Regions from separate parts of the Glutamicibacter sp. NPDC090743 genome, predicted to be linked through region 1. Evidence: predicted binding sites of a transcription regulator. Region 1 holds the regulator's gene; the other holds the start of a gene.

Region 1 (7,418 bases):
ACGACCCGTCCAGGACGATGTCGGCAAAGGGATTAGTGGTCACTGATCAGCTCACAACTCTTCGGTCAGAGCGGAGTCGATCAATGACTTCAGGGTGCCAGGCTCTACGGCACCGATCACGCGGGCACGGACACGGCCCTGGCGGTCCAGCACCAAGGTGGATGGAACCGCTTGCAACGGGACGTACTTGGTCATCGCCAGCTGGATGTCCCCGGAGGTATCCTGTACCGACTCATAGGGGATCTCGAAAGTGCGCTCGAAGGCCTTCGCCGCTTCGGCTTCATCGCGTACGTTGACGCCAATGAATTCGACTTTCTCGCCGAAGCCTTCAGCGATTTCCTTCAGATCCGGTGCCTCGATGCGGCACGGAGCGCAGGCGGCATACCAGAAGTTCATGACTACGGGCTTGCCCTGCCACTGCGTGAAGTCGATATCGGTGCCATGGTAGGTGGTGGCCTTGAGGGCAACCGGTTCGCTGCGCTTGGAAACTTCGTACTCTTCCACGGCGCCGTCGCCAGCGATGTAGTTCTTGCCGTCGCCGCTGTTTGCTTGCGCGGTCAGCGCATCTTCCTTGCCGCTGCAGGCAGCCAAGGGCACCACGGCGGCGGCAACCATGAGCGAACGCAACATGGTGCGGCGGCTCAAGTGGCGAGGATTAGGCACAGGATCTGTCATTTTGCTTTAGGCTCCAGGGATATTCGCCGCGCCGGCAAGCAGCTCGGGGCACGGCTCGGTGTAACGCACGGAGACCAATTCGTCTCCCTCAAAATCAAAGCTGGTGATGGAAGCCAGAGTGCACTCGCGCTGGCGCGGATCGTGCCACAGCGGCTTCTTCTCGGCGGCGCGGCGCGTAACCCAGATCGGCAGCTGGTGGCTGACGATAATGACTTCCGCTCCTTCGCCGTGCTCGGCGAGGGCGGCCTTGCGGTGCTCATCCATGGCCAGGCGCATGCGAGCAACCTGCTGGGCATATGGTTCGCCCCATGAAGGCTTCAGCGGGTTGACCAGCAGCGGCCAGTACTTCGGCTGACGCAGGTGCTCCGCAACCTTGGACAGCCCTTCCAGCTTGTTGCCGGCTTCGATAACCCGCTCGTCGGTGTGGACCTGCAGATCCAGAGCGCTGGAGGTCGGCGCGGCTGTCTGCTGGGCTCGCAGGAGCGGTGAGGCCACCAGGCGCACTACGTTGCCGCCTTCTGCTTGGCGCTTGGCAAAATATTCTCCTGCCCCATCGGCCATCTGGAATCCGAGTTCCGAGAGCCCGAAGCCGGGGATCCTGCCGTAGAGCATACGGTCAGGGTTGAAAACTTCCCCGTGGCGCAACAAATGGACGGTCGATAAAGGCATGCCTCCAGTGTCTCAAATATTCGGTGCAAATTAGCCATATTGTGGCCACCGTCAACTATTCACAGGACACGCATTGGAATCCCATATGGAAAAACCATCCTTTCGGAGGGGTTGCTCACAACCGACTGCCACTACGCTTAGTTAATAAGACTGTTCGACCCAGAAGGACGCATCATGAGCGACAACGATCCTAACCAGCCGGGCCAGCCCTACAACCCGGGCCCTTCCGGCCAGGGTTCATCGCAGAACCCGTACGGCGAAAACCCCTACGGCCAGCAGCCCTCGCCGTACGGCCAGAACCCGTACGGCCAGAATCCGAATCCTTACGGGCAACCGCAGGCACCGGGCTACGACCATTATGCCCAGCAGGGAGGTTACGCCGGCGTGCAGCCGCCGACCGAGCGGCCACGGACCTTGGCTATCGCCTTTGGCTTGATCATGCTCGCGGGCATCTTCAGTGCCCTCGCCAGCTGGCTGATGACCAACTCCAACATGATGGCCAACATGATTGGCCAGCAGTGGTCGCTGGTGCAAGAAGAGTTCCAGAACCAGATGCAGAGCACCCCGGGCATGGAGCAGGATCCACTGGTTGAACAGATGATGGCAAGCCCTGAGGCCTTCATGGCCCAGGTCAATTCCATGATGTCGACCTTCGTGATTATCTCCATGATCATCACCTTGGCCCTGTATTTCCTGGTGGGCTTCTTCGTTGGCCGCGGCGTGGGCGCCATGCGAATTATCGCCACGATCCTCGGTGCGCTTTCACTGCTGAATCTGGTGACTATCGTTCCAATGATCAGCATGTTCGCTGACACTCAAGCCGGAATTATCAACGCTGTCTACGTTGTGGGCATCTTGTTGGGCATTGCAGGCGTGGTCTTCGCCTGGTTGCGCCCTTCTTCGCAATACATTGCGCAGCGCCGCCAGGCTCGCCTGGCCGGCTTCCGCTAAACGCATGGCCGAGCCTCTTCGCGAGGCCCTGCAGGGACAATAAAGGCGTAGCCGCTCCATCCACCCAAAGGATAACGCGGCTACGCCTTTTCTCGTCTGCGCGGCTTCAGCCTTGAACGGCGAGGTATGCCAGGATCTGCAATTCAGTGGAAAGATCAACGCGCCGCAGGTTCATGCCCGCGGGTACGCGAAGCGGCATCGGTGCGAACGAGAGCACCGAGCGGACCGAAAGCGCGGCCAGTTCGTAGACCAGGTCCTGCGCAGCATCGCCCGGAATTGCCAGAACAGCGATGTTGATTTCTTCGCGTTCAACCACTGCGGCCAAGTCCGCGATCGCTTCCACGTGCAGCTCGCCGACCGGCCTGCCGACCAGTGCGGGGTCGATATCCAGGATCGCCTTGACGTTGAAGCCACGAGTCCTGAAGCCTGCATATCCGCTGAGCGCGCGCCCCAGGTTACCGGCGCCGAGGATGGCCACACGCCAGTCCTGGTTCAGGCCGAGGGTGCGGCTGATATGTTCTGCCAGTTCGCGGACCACGTAGCCCACCCCGCGGGTTCCGTAAGAACCCAACCAGGAAAGGTCTTTGCGCAGGATGGAGGGGTTCACTCCAGCTTCCTTGGCCAGCACCCCGGAACTGGTGCGTTCCAGGCCCTGGGCTTCCAAGGCGTTCAGCGCGCGCAAGTACTGGGTCAGTCGAGCCAGCGTGGCCTCAGGCAGGACCCGGGCTTCAAGCTCTGACATCTTCGTTCTCCCGCACTTTTCGGTGCTCTTGAAGAGCACAACGCATTTTCATTTATTCGGCAGCGGCTAGCTGCTCAGTAGTCGTTCCAGACGCTGTGCGTCGATGTGCCAGAAGTCGCGGACTTCTCCGTTGATCAGCAGAACCGGCACTTCCTCGTGGTGCTTGGCCAGCAATTCAGGGTGCTGGTCAATATCCAGTTCGGAAAACTCCATATTCAACCGGCCAGTCACCTCGGCCACGGTTGCGCGTGCGGCCTGGCACAGGTGGCAGCCTTCTCGAACCAACAGCTGGATCTGATTCAAAGTACTCACCTGCCTATAATCTCACGAGCCGTAACCGCCCTTAAACTTGGCAATGAAATAAACTGGATCAAATGTCTTCCATCGATCATCACCCCAGCCCGAATTCCGCCCTGGCTCCGGACACGGTCGCCGCTTTCTTCGATGTAGATAACACCCTTGTGCGCGGTGCATCGCTGTATCTGCTGGCCCGGAAACTGCATGAGCGCCGCTTCTTCCAATTCCGCGAAATCCTCTGGTTCGCGCTCAAGCAGTTGCGCTTCGCCGCGCGCGGTGAGCACCTAGGGGACATTCACCAGATTCGCGACCGTGCGTTGATGATGGTCCGAGGGATCCCGGTGTCCGAGATCGAGAAGATCGGCAACGAGATCTATGACGAATACATCGAACCCAAGCTATGGACCGGTACGGTAGCCATTGCTCGCCAGCATCGGACGGTGGGCCGTGAAGTCTGGCTAGTCACTGCCACTCCCCTGGAAGTGGCGAATGTCATCTCGCAACGTCTCGAACTTACCGGTGCATTGGGCACTGTAGTGGCCAGCGAAGACGGTTTCTACACCGGAGCGCTGGCCAGCCCGATCCTGCACGCTGCGGAAAAAGCGCAAGCGGTGCGCACCCTGGCGAAGGCTCGCGGCATCTCGCTGTCGAAATCATGGGCATACTCGGATTCCTACAATGATGTTCCCTTGCTTGAAGCTGTGGGACACCCCGTATGCATCAATCCCGATGCGCGGCTTCGCGCCTACGCCAAGCGCCGCGGCTGGCAGGTCTACGATTTCCGCACCGGCCAGCGAGCCGCCAAACTAGGCCTGAAGGCCGCTGGAGTGCTTGGTGCGCTCTGGGCGGCGCGACGGTCCATTCTGCGCCGTTCCGGCTCTTAGGCCGGCGCTGGGCGGCTTTGGCTAAAGCAATCGCCACCGTTCAACAGTTTCACTGTGAAGCGGTGGCGATGATTGCCAAGCGGCAAATGCTCAGAAGTAGATTTACTTCTTATTACGACGCTGGTGGCGGGTCTTACGAAGCAATTTGCGGTGCTTCTTCTTCGACATACGCTTGCGGCGCTTCTTGATAACAGAGCCCATAGTGGTTCCTCACAAACTAAATAAATGCGTCAACCCCAAATGCCTGCTTGCGCGCGAGCCCAAGGACAAGGTTGACCGGACGTTAAACGTTCCTTAACAGATTACCCGCTTTTCGGTCATGCTCTGACCATCGCGCGGACTATCGACCGTAAGAACCGGTACCGTGCTGCGGATCAATGGCCGCGGCATTCAGATATGATTCCACGGCGTTTTCCGGAACGCGATAGGAGCGACCGAACTGAACAGCAGGCAAATCACCGGCGTGGATCAGCCGATAAACGGTCATTTTGGAAACGCGCATCATGTCGGCCACTTCGGCCACAGTCATGAAACGGGCTCCGGCAAAATTCTGTTTATCCGTCATGCGGGATATTCTCCTGACGCTGATCTCTTATTCGTCGCGTTAATTTTGCGAAGATGAACTTACACGACTTTGGATCAACATCGGCGGTTCAGGTTCACGTTCGCTTTGTACTAGTCTAATCGCACTTTTGTAACTTTTGCATCACGAAACACACACGTGACCATCTGAATCACATTTTTTGATGCCTGAACGAGACAATCCGCGTGATTTCACCGGGTCCCCAATGAATTCACGCGGATTGCAGCGCTGCAGATTATTAGATGACGCCCTGTGCGAGCATTGCGTCTGCGACCTTCACGAAGCCCGCGATGTTGGCGCCGGCGACGTAGTTCCCCGGCATGCCGTACTCGTCTGCAGTAGCAGCACAGCTGGTGTGGATGCCGACCATGATCTCAGTCAGGCGACGCTCGGTGTGCTCGAAGCTCCATGCATCGCGGCTGGCGTTCTGCTGCATCTCCAGAGCCGAGGTAGCAACACCACCAGCGTTGGCAGCCTTGCCCGGGCCGAAGAGCACCCCTGCATCCTGGAAGATCGAGGTCGCTTCAGCGGTAGTAGGCATGTTGGCGCCTTCGGCCACTGCGATGGTGCCAGCAGCAACCATCTTCTTTGCGGCCTCAGCGCCCAATTCGTTCTGGGTTGCGCAGGGCAGCGCCACGGTGCCTGCAACGTCCCAGACGCTGCCACCGGCAACGTACTTCACCTTCTTGGTGCCACGGCGTTCGGCATACTCGGAGATGCGGCCGCGCTCAACTTCCTTGATCTGACGCAGCAGATCCAGGTCGATGCCGCCCTCGTCAACGATGAAGCCGGCCGAGTCGGAAGCCGTAACGACCTTCGCTCCCAGTGCCTGCGCCTTCTCGATGGCGTGGATTGCCACGTTGCCCGAACCGGAAACGACCACGCGCTGGCCATCGAAAGTCTGGCCGCGGGTCTTGAGCATTTCTTCAGTGAAGATCACTGCGCCGTAGCCGGTGGCTTCCGGGCGAACCAGGGAACCGCCCCAGCTCAAGCCCTTGCCCGTCAGCACACCGGACTCGTAGCGGTTGGTGATGCGCTTGTACTGGCCGAAGAGGTAACCGATTTCGCGGCCGCCAACGCCGATATCGCCGGCTGGCACGTCGGTGTATTCGCCAATGTGGCGGTAGAGCTCAGTCATGAAGGACTGGCAGAAGCGCATGACTTCGCCATCGGACTTGCCGCGCGGGTCGAAGTCCGAGCCGCCCTTGCCGCCGCCGATGGGCATGCCGGTCAGGGAGTTCTTGAAGATCTGCTCGAAGCCCAGGAACTTGACGATGCCAAGGTAAACCGATGGGTGGAAACGCAGACCGCCCTTGTATGGGCCCAGAGCCGAGTTGAATTCAACGCGGAAGCCGCGGTTGATCTGCACGCGGCCTTCGTCGTCAACCCATGGCACTCGGAAGATGATCTGGCGTTCAGGTTCGCACAAACGCTGCAGGATTGCGGCTTCGGCGTATTCAGGATGCTTGACCGATACAGCTTCAAGGCTGTCGAATACTTCCGTGACGGCCTGGTGGAATTCTGCTTCGCCGGGATTGCGGCGGAAGACTTCGTCGCGAATCGTCGCTAAGTGCTTATCCAAGTTTTTCTCCTCATCACTTGGGGCAGGCACAGGCGCACAAGGGGCCTCATTGCCGGCGTCACTGCCCCGCACACGAGAATGCCATGCTGGGCATTCTGAACAAAATTTTCATGTTATAAAACAGGATTGCGCGCGTAACTTAAAAGATTGACCATATTGCACGGTTGCAGCGCCGATGACTGGACAAGAGCTAGCGCCGACGCCCGAACCGCGGAAGTTTCTCGAAAAACTCTTGCGCACGTCCAGTAACTTGTTCCAGGCCTTGGCCAACGCGCCGCCCGATCTGCTGAGCCGTTGGATTCGATACCGCTGCCAGCTGCCCCTCGGCTTCGGCCTGCGTGGTTACCAGCTCTTGGCCCTCCGGTTGGGCAGGTACCAAATCGGCGCACCAGCGCACGAGGTCTTCCAGCGCTGAGGTATCAATGCTGTAGATGCGCCGCTGCCCGGCAGCGGCCATGCTCACGAGTTCAGCTTCGCGCAGCACCTTCAAGTGCTTGGAAACAGTCGGCTGCGAGATCTCCAGTTCAGTGACCAGAGTGCCCACTGCTTTCGGCTCGTTCTTGAGCGCTTCTATAATCTTTCGTCGGGTTGGTTCAGCCAACGCCGAAAACACTTCATCAATTGCCACACACATAACCCTAACGGCATATGAACGGTTGGCAATCGATTTCCATGCCTAAAATGCTGTGAAGTCTCGCCTCTGTCTCCGGTGGCCGCAGCCATGCGAGGCTAGTCGAACCATGGATCGAGCCCGAAAAGCGGGAATATCTCCTTGCGTGTAGCAATGATGGTTCGGTCTACCGGATCGGCCGGATCAAAGCCGACTTCCCAATTGCGCCACCACAGCTGAGCGTCATCGCCCATGAGGTAAGGCATGGCACGGCCGTACCTTTCCAGAACGTAGCGGCGGAAGGTCTCGGGAACATAGGTACGCAACGGCACCGGCTTGCCGGCAACAATCGCCGTCAGGTGGGTCCAGGTACGCGGCACGACGGCGGTGACGTTGTATCCCCCGCCTCCGGTAGCCAACCACCG
Region 2 (7,418 bases), on a different contig from region 1:
CCTTCACTGCAGGCACTGCAGCCGGGTGGGTGCCGGCCATCGATTCGATGACGCGAACAACTTGGCAGGAGTAGCCGAACTCGTTGTCGTACCAAACGTAGACGACAGCGTTCTTGCCGGACACGATAGTGGCCAGGCCGTCAACGATGCCGGCGCGGCGCGAGCCGACGAAGTCGGTGGAGACAACCTCAGGCGAATCAATGTAGTCGATCTGCTTGTGCAAGCTGGAGGTCAGCGAGGTTTCACGCAGGTAGGCGTTGAGCTCTTCCTTGGTGGTCCCGTTCTCCAGGTTCAGGTTCAAGATCGCCATGGAGACATCCGGGGTCGGTACGCGGATGGCGTTGCCGGTCAGCTTGCCTTCGAACTCCGGCAGGGCCTTGGCCACTGCCTTGGCGGCACCGGTTTCGGTGATCACCATGTTCAGCGCTGCCGAACGGCCGCGGCGCTCGCCCTTGTGGAAGTTGTCGATCAGGTTCTGGTCGTTGGTGAACGAGTGAACGGTCTCGACGTGCCCGTGGGTAACACCGAACTTGTCGTTCAGGGCCTTGAGCACTGGGGTGATGGCGTTGGTGGTGCACGATGCAGCGGTAACGATCTTGTCTTCTGCGGTGATCCACGAATCGTTGATGCCGTGGACGATGTTCTTCAGATCGCCCTTGCCCGGTGCGGTCAGCAGAACGCGGGAAACGCCCTTGGCAGCCAAGTGCTGGGACAGTCCTGCCTCATCGCGCCAGCGGCCGGTGTTATCCACCACGATGGCGTTGTCGATGCCGTGCTCGGTGTAGTCGACGGTGGTCGGATCATTCGAGTAGATGACCTTGATCAGGGTGCCGTTGGCGAGGATCGTGCTGTTTTCCTCGTCGACCGTGATCGAGCCTTCGAAGCGGCCGTGCACCGAGTCGCGGCGCAGCAGCGAAGCGCGCTTGACGATGTCGTCATCCGAGCCCTTGCGGACCACGATGGCGCGCAGGCGCAGGCCGTAGCCGCCACGCTCGATCAGGATGCGGGCCAGCAGGCGTCCGATGCGGCCGAAGCCGTAGAGGACAACGTCCTGGGGTTCAGCGTCGGTTGCGCCGGCCTGGCCAACCTTCTCGCCCAATTCATCGGCCAGGAAGGCGTTCAGATCAGCGGAACCGGATTCCTTGAACTTCTTGTTCACGCGGCCGAGGTCAATTGCTACCGAACCGACGTTCAGGGCCTCGATGGCATCCAGGATGGCCTTGGTGTCGTTCAGGTCGAGCTCTTCGCCATCGATGCGGCGCACTACTCGGTGGGCCTTGATGATGTCGATGGCGGACTGGTTGATCAGCTTGCGGCCGTAGACGGAGGTCACCACATTGTTCTTGCGGTACAGACGTCCGATCAGTGGGATCATGGCCTCGGCGAGCTCTTCGCGCCCGCTCCATTCTTGCTGGGCAACGACAGACTGCTGGGTCACAGAAAATCCTTCCAATTCAGCCGACTCGCAGATCCATAAAGTCGGTTGGCACCGTGGGAAGCACCATTGCTTTTGCGGTGGCACGAGGTAACAGGATCATCCTCGTAAGTACATGATCCATTCTAGACCGTGCGCAGAAAAACTGAGGATCGGGGACTGTGAATCATCTCACCAGCGCACTAAGGGCTGATGCCGGCGCAATCGCAGGAAGGAAGAGTGTGAATGGGATGGCCGATACGCCGGGTTTTGTCGCGCCGAAGCGGGACGGTCATCTATCTACGACTGCCGTTGCCGGCAGCCTCTAGCGGTCCACCCGACTGCATGGGGCGAACAGCCCTCATAACGCAGTCTGTCTGACCTTGCTCCGAGTGGGGTTTACCTAGCCACCCCAATCACTTGGGGTGCTGGTGGTCTCTTACACCACCGTTTCACCCTTACCAGGAAATCCTGGCGGTCTATTTTCTGTGGCACTAGCCTGCGGGTTACCCCGAGTGGGCGTTACCCACCACCCTGTTCTGCGGAGCCCGGACGTTCCTCGGGGCAATTGCTTGCCACGCGACCGTCTGGCCATCCCATTCACTACCAGTCTAATGCGTTGGGCGTGGGCTGCAGACCACTTCCGAACGCTGATTCGATCACAGCCGGCTTCACCCGAACCGCTGCGCCTCAAGCAACCGCAACCAGATTTCGCTGATCGTCGGATAGGCGGGGACCGCATGCCACAGCCGGTCCAGGCTGACCTCGCCGACGATCGCAATGGTGGCCGCATGCAGCAGTTCCGCGGCATCCTGGCCAGCGAAAGTGGCGCCGACGATCACCGAACGCGCCTGGTCTATCACCAGCTTGGCCCGCCCTGAATACCCGTCGGCGTGCAGGCTCGCCCCGGCCACCGCACCCAGATCGTGCTCGATAACCGAAATCTGCAGGCCGGCGTCGAGGGCCTGGCGTTCGGTGGGTCCGACCGCGGCGATCTGCGGATCGCTGAAGACCACGCGCGGCACCGCATGGTGGTCCGCCGTGGCCGCATGCCTGCCCCAGGGCGCATCGAGAACCCCGGTTCCATTGATCCTCGCGGCAATGGCCTCGCCCGCGGCCCGGGCCTGGTACTTGCCCTGGTGGGTCAGCGGGCTGCGCCCGCTGGCATCTCCTACGGCGTAGAGCCAGTCGGTGCCCGCCACGAGCATCGTGTCATCGACCTGCAGCCGCCGGGACGGGTCCACCCCGAGAGCTTCGAGTCCCAGGTTCCCGATCTCCGGCCGCCGCCCGGTGGAGACCAGCACTTCCTCGGCTTCCACGAGGGATCCTCCGGGCAGCTGGAGGCCGGCTATCCCGTGCTCATCGCGGTGGACCTGCAACGGCGTGGTGTCCTGGTGCACCACTACCCCGGCCTCGGCCAGCGACTGGGCCACCAGCTCGCCGGCGAACGGCTCTTCGCGGCCCAACAACGACCCGCGGGCAAGGATGGTGACCTTGGACCCGAGGGAGGCGAAAGCGAAGGCCAGCTCCACCCCGGCAACTCCGCCACCGATGATGGCCAGCCTCGGCGGAATCGCCTTGGCCGCAGTGGCCTCCCGGGTGCCCCACGGCCTGGCTTTAGCCAAACCCTCGATCCCAGGCAGAACCGGAGTGGATCCGGTGGCCAGGACTACGGCCCGGGCCGAGTACTCGCGATCCGCCACCTGCAGCAGGCCGCGCCCGGAAAGCCGCGCCCGGCCGCGGATCAACTCGATGCCCGCCGAGCGCAGCCACCGTTCCTGCCCGGCATCATCCCAGTTGCTGGTGAAGGCGTCCCTCCGCGCGAGCACCGCCTCGGGATCCAGCGCACCAGTCACCGCTTCGCGGGCCCCGGGAACCCGGCGTGCCGCGCGCAGCGCATCGCCGCTGCGCAACAGGGCCTTGGAAGGCATGCATGCCCAATACGAGCATTCCCCGCCCACCAGCTCGGATTCGACGATGGCCGCCTTCAGGCCCTGCCGGGTGGCATAGTCGGCGGCGTTCTCCCCGGCCGGCCCGGCGCCGATCACGATCACATCGAAGTCGCAGTGCTGCCCGGAGGCAGTTTGGCTAGCTCTTGAGTTCTGCTGGGGCATGCTCTGTCCTTGCTCTGCGTGAAGCGCTGCTGGGTAGTGGGTTCAGCCTAGCCAGATCTGCTCTGCGGGTACATGCCCTGGGCAGAAGATCAGGTGAACTCCGATAAGCTGGAACGCGTGCTTATTTTGTTGCCGCCTTCCGAAGGCAAGACCGCCCACGCCGAAGGTTCTCCGTTCGAAATCGAGGACCTGTCTTTTCCGGAGCTTTCCGGGGAACGCCGCCTGGTGCTTGACGCCCTTGCTGAAGTCTCAGCCCGCGAAGATGCCATGGACCTGCTGGGAGTCGGAGCCTCGCTGGCCAAGGAAGTAGCGCGGAATATCAATCTGCACACCGAGCCCGCAGCCAAGGCGCACGATATCTACTCGGGGGTGCTCTTCGAGGCCCTGGACTACGCGAACCTGGATGAAGCAGCGCAGCAGCGCGCCGATGAATCCATCATCGTGGTCTCCGCCCTGTGGGGTGCCGTGCGTTTTGGCGATCGCATTCCGCCCTACCGCTTATCCATGTCGGTCAAGCTCGAGCCGCTGGGCAAGCTGGCCACCTGGTGGAAGAAGCGCCTGGCTCCGGTGCTGGATGCGGTGGCCGGCGACCAGCTGATCGTGGACGCGCGATCGAGCACCTATGCGGCCGCCTACAAGCCGGCCAATGGCAACACCGTTGCGGTCAACGTCTTCCAGATGCGCAATGGGGTCCCGAAGGTGGTCTCGCACTTTGCCAAGCACACCCGCGGAGAGGTCGCCGGTTTCCTGGTCCAGCAACCGGTCGCACCGGAAAACCCTGGAGAATTGCTCGAGCTGGTCCAGACCAAGTGGGAAGCGTCCCTCGTCGAAGACAAGAAGGGCTTGGCGCTGAACATCCTGCTGCCGGAGGACCACCAGTTCACCACAGTGAATTAGCGTCCTTGGGCAAGTCGCCGAAGGCGGCTGGTGCCCTGCCGATGAAGCGTGCTGGCATGGCTAATGCGGCTTCGTCAAAGCGCTGCGACTAGTTCAATCTCGAATCCGGCAGCATCTTCCAAGTACGCCGCGTAGTGCTTTGGTCCCCCGGCGTACGGGTGCAGCTCCGGGAACATCAGGGTGAATCCGTGATCCAGCGCCTGGGAAGCCAACGTTTCCACCGCCTGCCTGGTGCCAGCATGGAAAGCCAAATGATTCAGCCCGGGAGTCAGGCGGTCATGCCGTTGCTTTTTGGCATCCGGTCCGGATTCCAGGACTATATAGAATCCGTCGCGGGCATAGCTGACGCCATCAGCCCATTGGGAATCCACCACATAGCCAAGGCGAGTGAGCAGCCAGCCCAGGGAAGCTGTACTGGCTGCCAAATCCTCAACCCATATTTCCAGATGATGCAGCATGGAACTCACTGACTAAGGAGTCAGCACGAAGTCCCATGGATCGGAATTAACTTGGGAAACCTCGATCTCCACGGTGTGCCCAAGATCGTTGAGCACGTTGCCCAAGGCGCGGGCACCAGCCGACAGCCAGACCCATTCCGAAGCGAAGTGGGAGACATCGATCAGGTAAGGGAACCCGCCGCTGGCAGCTTCGCGTGCCTCGCTTGCCGGGTGGTGGCGCAGATCAGCAGTCACGTAGACATCGGCCTGGTGCGAGCGCACCGCGTCAAACAGGGAATCGCCGGCACCGCCGCAGAGGGCGACCTTCCGGATGATGCCCGTTCGATCTCCGGCGACACGTACACCGCCAGCCACCGCTGGGAGCACGGTGTAAACGCGTTCAGCGAAATCCTCGAGCTTCATCGGCTTCTCCAAGAAGCCCACCCGCCCCAAGCCTTCTTCTGGCAGTCCGTCCTTGGACTCGATCAACGGCACGCAGTCCTTCAGCCCGAAGGCATCGGCGAGAGCATCGTTGACTCCCCCGATGGCGCTGTCGGCATTGGTGTGCGCCGTAAGCAATGCGGTTCCGGATTCGATCAGGCGGTGAATGGCTTCGCCCTTGAAATTGGTGCCGGCAACCTGGGTGACTCCGCGCAGGAGCAACGGGTGGTGAGTGATCAGCAGATCGGCCCCACGCTCGATTGCATCCTCGATCACCTCCAGCGTTGGATCAACAGCCATCACGATCTTGGAAATCTGCTGGCTTGTACGTCCGGTCACCAAGCCAACGGCATCCCAATCTTCGGCCAATGATTTTGGCCAAAGTTCCTCAGCTGCTTCAAGGACGTTACCCAAGGTGGTCTGCGGAACCGAGGTGTCTTCCACCGGTTGCTCAGGCGTTTCTCCGGTAACGGGCTTGAGCGTCGAGGCATCCAGGGAATCGCTGCTCTTCCCCAGGTCTTGCGAGTTATCTGCCTTGCTCTGCATACTCACCACCCTACGCGGTGGGCATGGGGATGGAACAGAATGCAACGCCGCAACGTTGTGAACTGTGTGAGTATTCCCAGCCTTCAGTCCCCTCATCAATTCAGCCCGTTCCTGGACGTCCAGGACACCAAGTTGAGCACCTTCGTACTAGCCGGCGGTTGCTTCTGGTGCTTGGATGCCGTGTACCAGCGAACGCGTGGCGTCCACGCCGTGATTTCCGGATACATCGGTGGCCACACCAAGGATCCGACCTACCGCGAAGTCTGCAGCGGCACCACCGGCCATGCCGAAGGTGTCGCCGTGATCTTTGATCCGCAAGTGGTTCCGGCCGAAGTCATCTTGGACATGTTCTTTACCGTGCACGACCCGACCACGCTGAACCGCCAGGGCTACGACGTCGGTACGCAGTACCGCTCGGCGATGTTCCCGCTCGATGACCAGCAGCGTGGCCTCTTCCAGGACGCCATCGAGAAGTTCTCGCGCGTATACCCCAATCCGATCGTCACTACGCTCGAAGAGTCCAAAGATTTCTATCCTGCCGAGCAAATCCACCAGGATTATTACTCCGAAAACCAGGAAGTCGGCTATTGCCGCGTGATTATCGATCCAAAGATCGCAAAAGTCAGGAAATATTACGCTCAATGGCTAAACGAAGCCTAGTCGCGCTTTTGGCCTACTAGGGTTAGTTGTGAACCTCATAGGTCTCCGGCGGTTACGCCAGATTCCGGCAATTATTTCGCCGCAACCAACTGCGGCCGCATAGAGTCACGTAAGGATTGCATACAAGATGGGCAAGATCTACAACAACGTCACCGAAGTCGTCGGCAACACCCCGCTGGTGAAGCTGAACCGCGTCGGCGAGGGCCTGCCAGGGAACATCGCTGTGAAGCTGGAATTCTACAACCCGGCGAACTCCGTCAAGGACCGCATCGGCGTGGCCATCGTTGATGCAGCCGAGGCCTCTGGTGCGTTGAAGCCAGGCGGCACCATCGTTGAGGGCACTTCGGGCAACACCGGCATCGCACTGGCGATGGTCGGTGCGGCCCGCGGCTACAAGGTCATCTTGACCATGCCTGAAACCATGTCCACCGAGCGCCGTGTGATGCTGCGCGCTTTCGGCGCCGAGATCGTGCTGACCCCGGGCGCCGACGGCATGCGCGGGGCCGTGGAGAAGGCCAAGGAAATTGTTGCGACTTCCGAGAACGCTATCTGGGCGCAGCAGTTCGCCAACACCGCGAACCCGCAGGTCCACGCAGAGACCACCGGTCCGGAGATCTGGTCTGATACCGAAGGCAAGATCGATGTCCTGGTTGCCGGCATCGGTACCGGTGGCACTATCACCGGTGCAGGCCGCTACCTGAAGGAAAAGAACCCAAACCTGAAGATCGTGGCCGTTGAGCCCAAGGATTCCCCGATCCTCAATGGCGGAAAGCCCGGCCCTCACAAGATCCAGGGATTGGGAGCGAATTTCATCCCCGAGGTGCTCGACACCGAGCTCTACGACGAAGTCCTGGATGCCAGCATCGAGGATTCGGTATCGACCGCTCGCGCGCTGGGCGTCAAGGAAGG

Evidence for each region. Region 1 encodes Rex, which represses fermentation and respiration genes when NADH is low (regulators of the CRP and FNR family bind a similar motif). Its sites were predicted from a motif close to CTTGTGAANNNNTTCACAAG; they were not measured.
Region 2: a site for Rex is predicted at 1,594-1,613, ahead of ACIQTS_RS09610 (glyceraldehyde-3-phosphate dehydrogenase). Genes of this name have one in related genera too.

The regions. Positions count from the first base shown of each region.
Region 1 covers NZ_JBIVXE010000001.1:3,302-10,719, reverse strand. The annotation lists gene ACIQTS_RS00070 (cytochrome c biogenesis CcdA family protein) at 1-43, opposite strand, end outside; gene ACIQTS_RS00065 (TlpA disulfide reductase family protein) at 52-675, opposite strand; gene ACIQTS_RS00060 (histidine phosphatase family protein) at 682-1,344, opposite strand; gene ACIQTS_RS00055 (hypothetical protein) at 1,519-2,295, shown strand; gene ACIQTS_RS00050 (redox-sensing transcriptional repressor Rex) at 2,402-3,076, opposite strand; gene ACIQTS_RS00045 (glutaredoxin family protein) at 3,104-3,349, opposite strand; gene ACIQTS_RS00040 (HAD family phosphatase) at 3,412-4,218, shown strand; gene ACIQTS_RS00035 (30S ribosomal protein bS22) at 4,321-4,419, opposite strand; gene ACIQTS_RS00030 (helix-turn-helix domain-containing protein) at 4,559-4,783, opposite strand; gene gdhA (NADP-specific glutamate dehydrogenase) at 5,040-6,383, opposite strand; gene ACIQTS_RS00020 (ArsR/SmtB family transcription factor) at 6,574-7,011, opposite strand; gene ACIQTS_RS00015 (acetoin utilization protein AcuC) at 7,113-7,418, opposite strand, start outside.
Region 2 covers NZ_JBIVXE010000004.1:177,604-185,021, reverse strand. The annotation lists gene ACIQTS_RS09610 (glyceraldehyde-3-phosphate dehydrogenase) at 1-1,438, opposite strand, end outside; RNA gene rnpB (RNase P RNA component class A) at 1,658-2,013, opposite strand; gene ACIQTS_RS09600 (dihydrolipoyl dehydrogenase family protein) at 2,086-3,528, opposite strand; gene ACIQTS_RS09595 (YaaA family protein) at 3,646-4,425, shown strand; gene ACIQTS_RS09590 (VOC family protein) at 4,500-4,883, opposite strand; gene ACIQTS_RS09585 (Nif3-like dinuclear metal center hexameric protein) at 4,896-5,849, opposite strand; gene msrA (peptide-methionine (S)-S-oxide reductase MsrA) at 5,982-6,509, shown strand; gene cysK (cysteine synthase A) at 6,637-7,418, shown strand, end outside.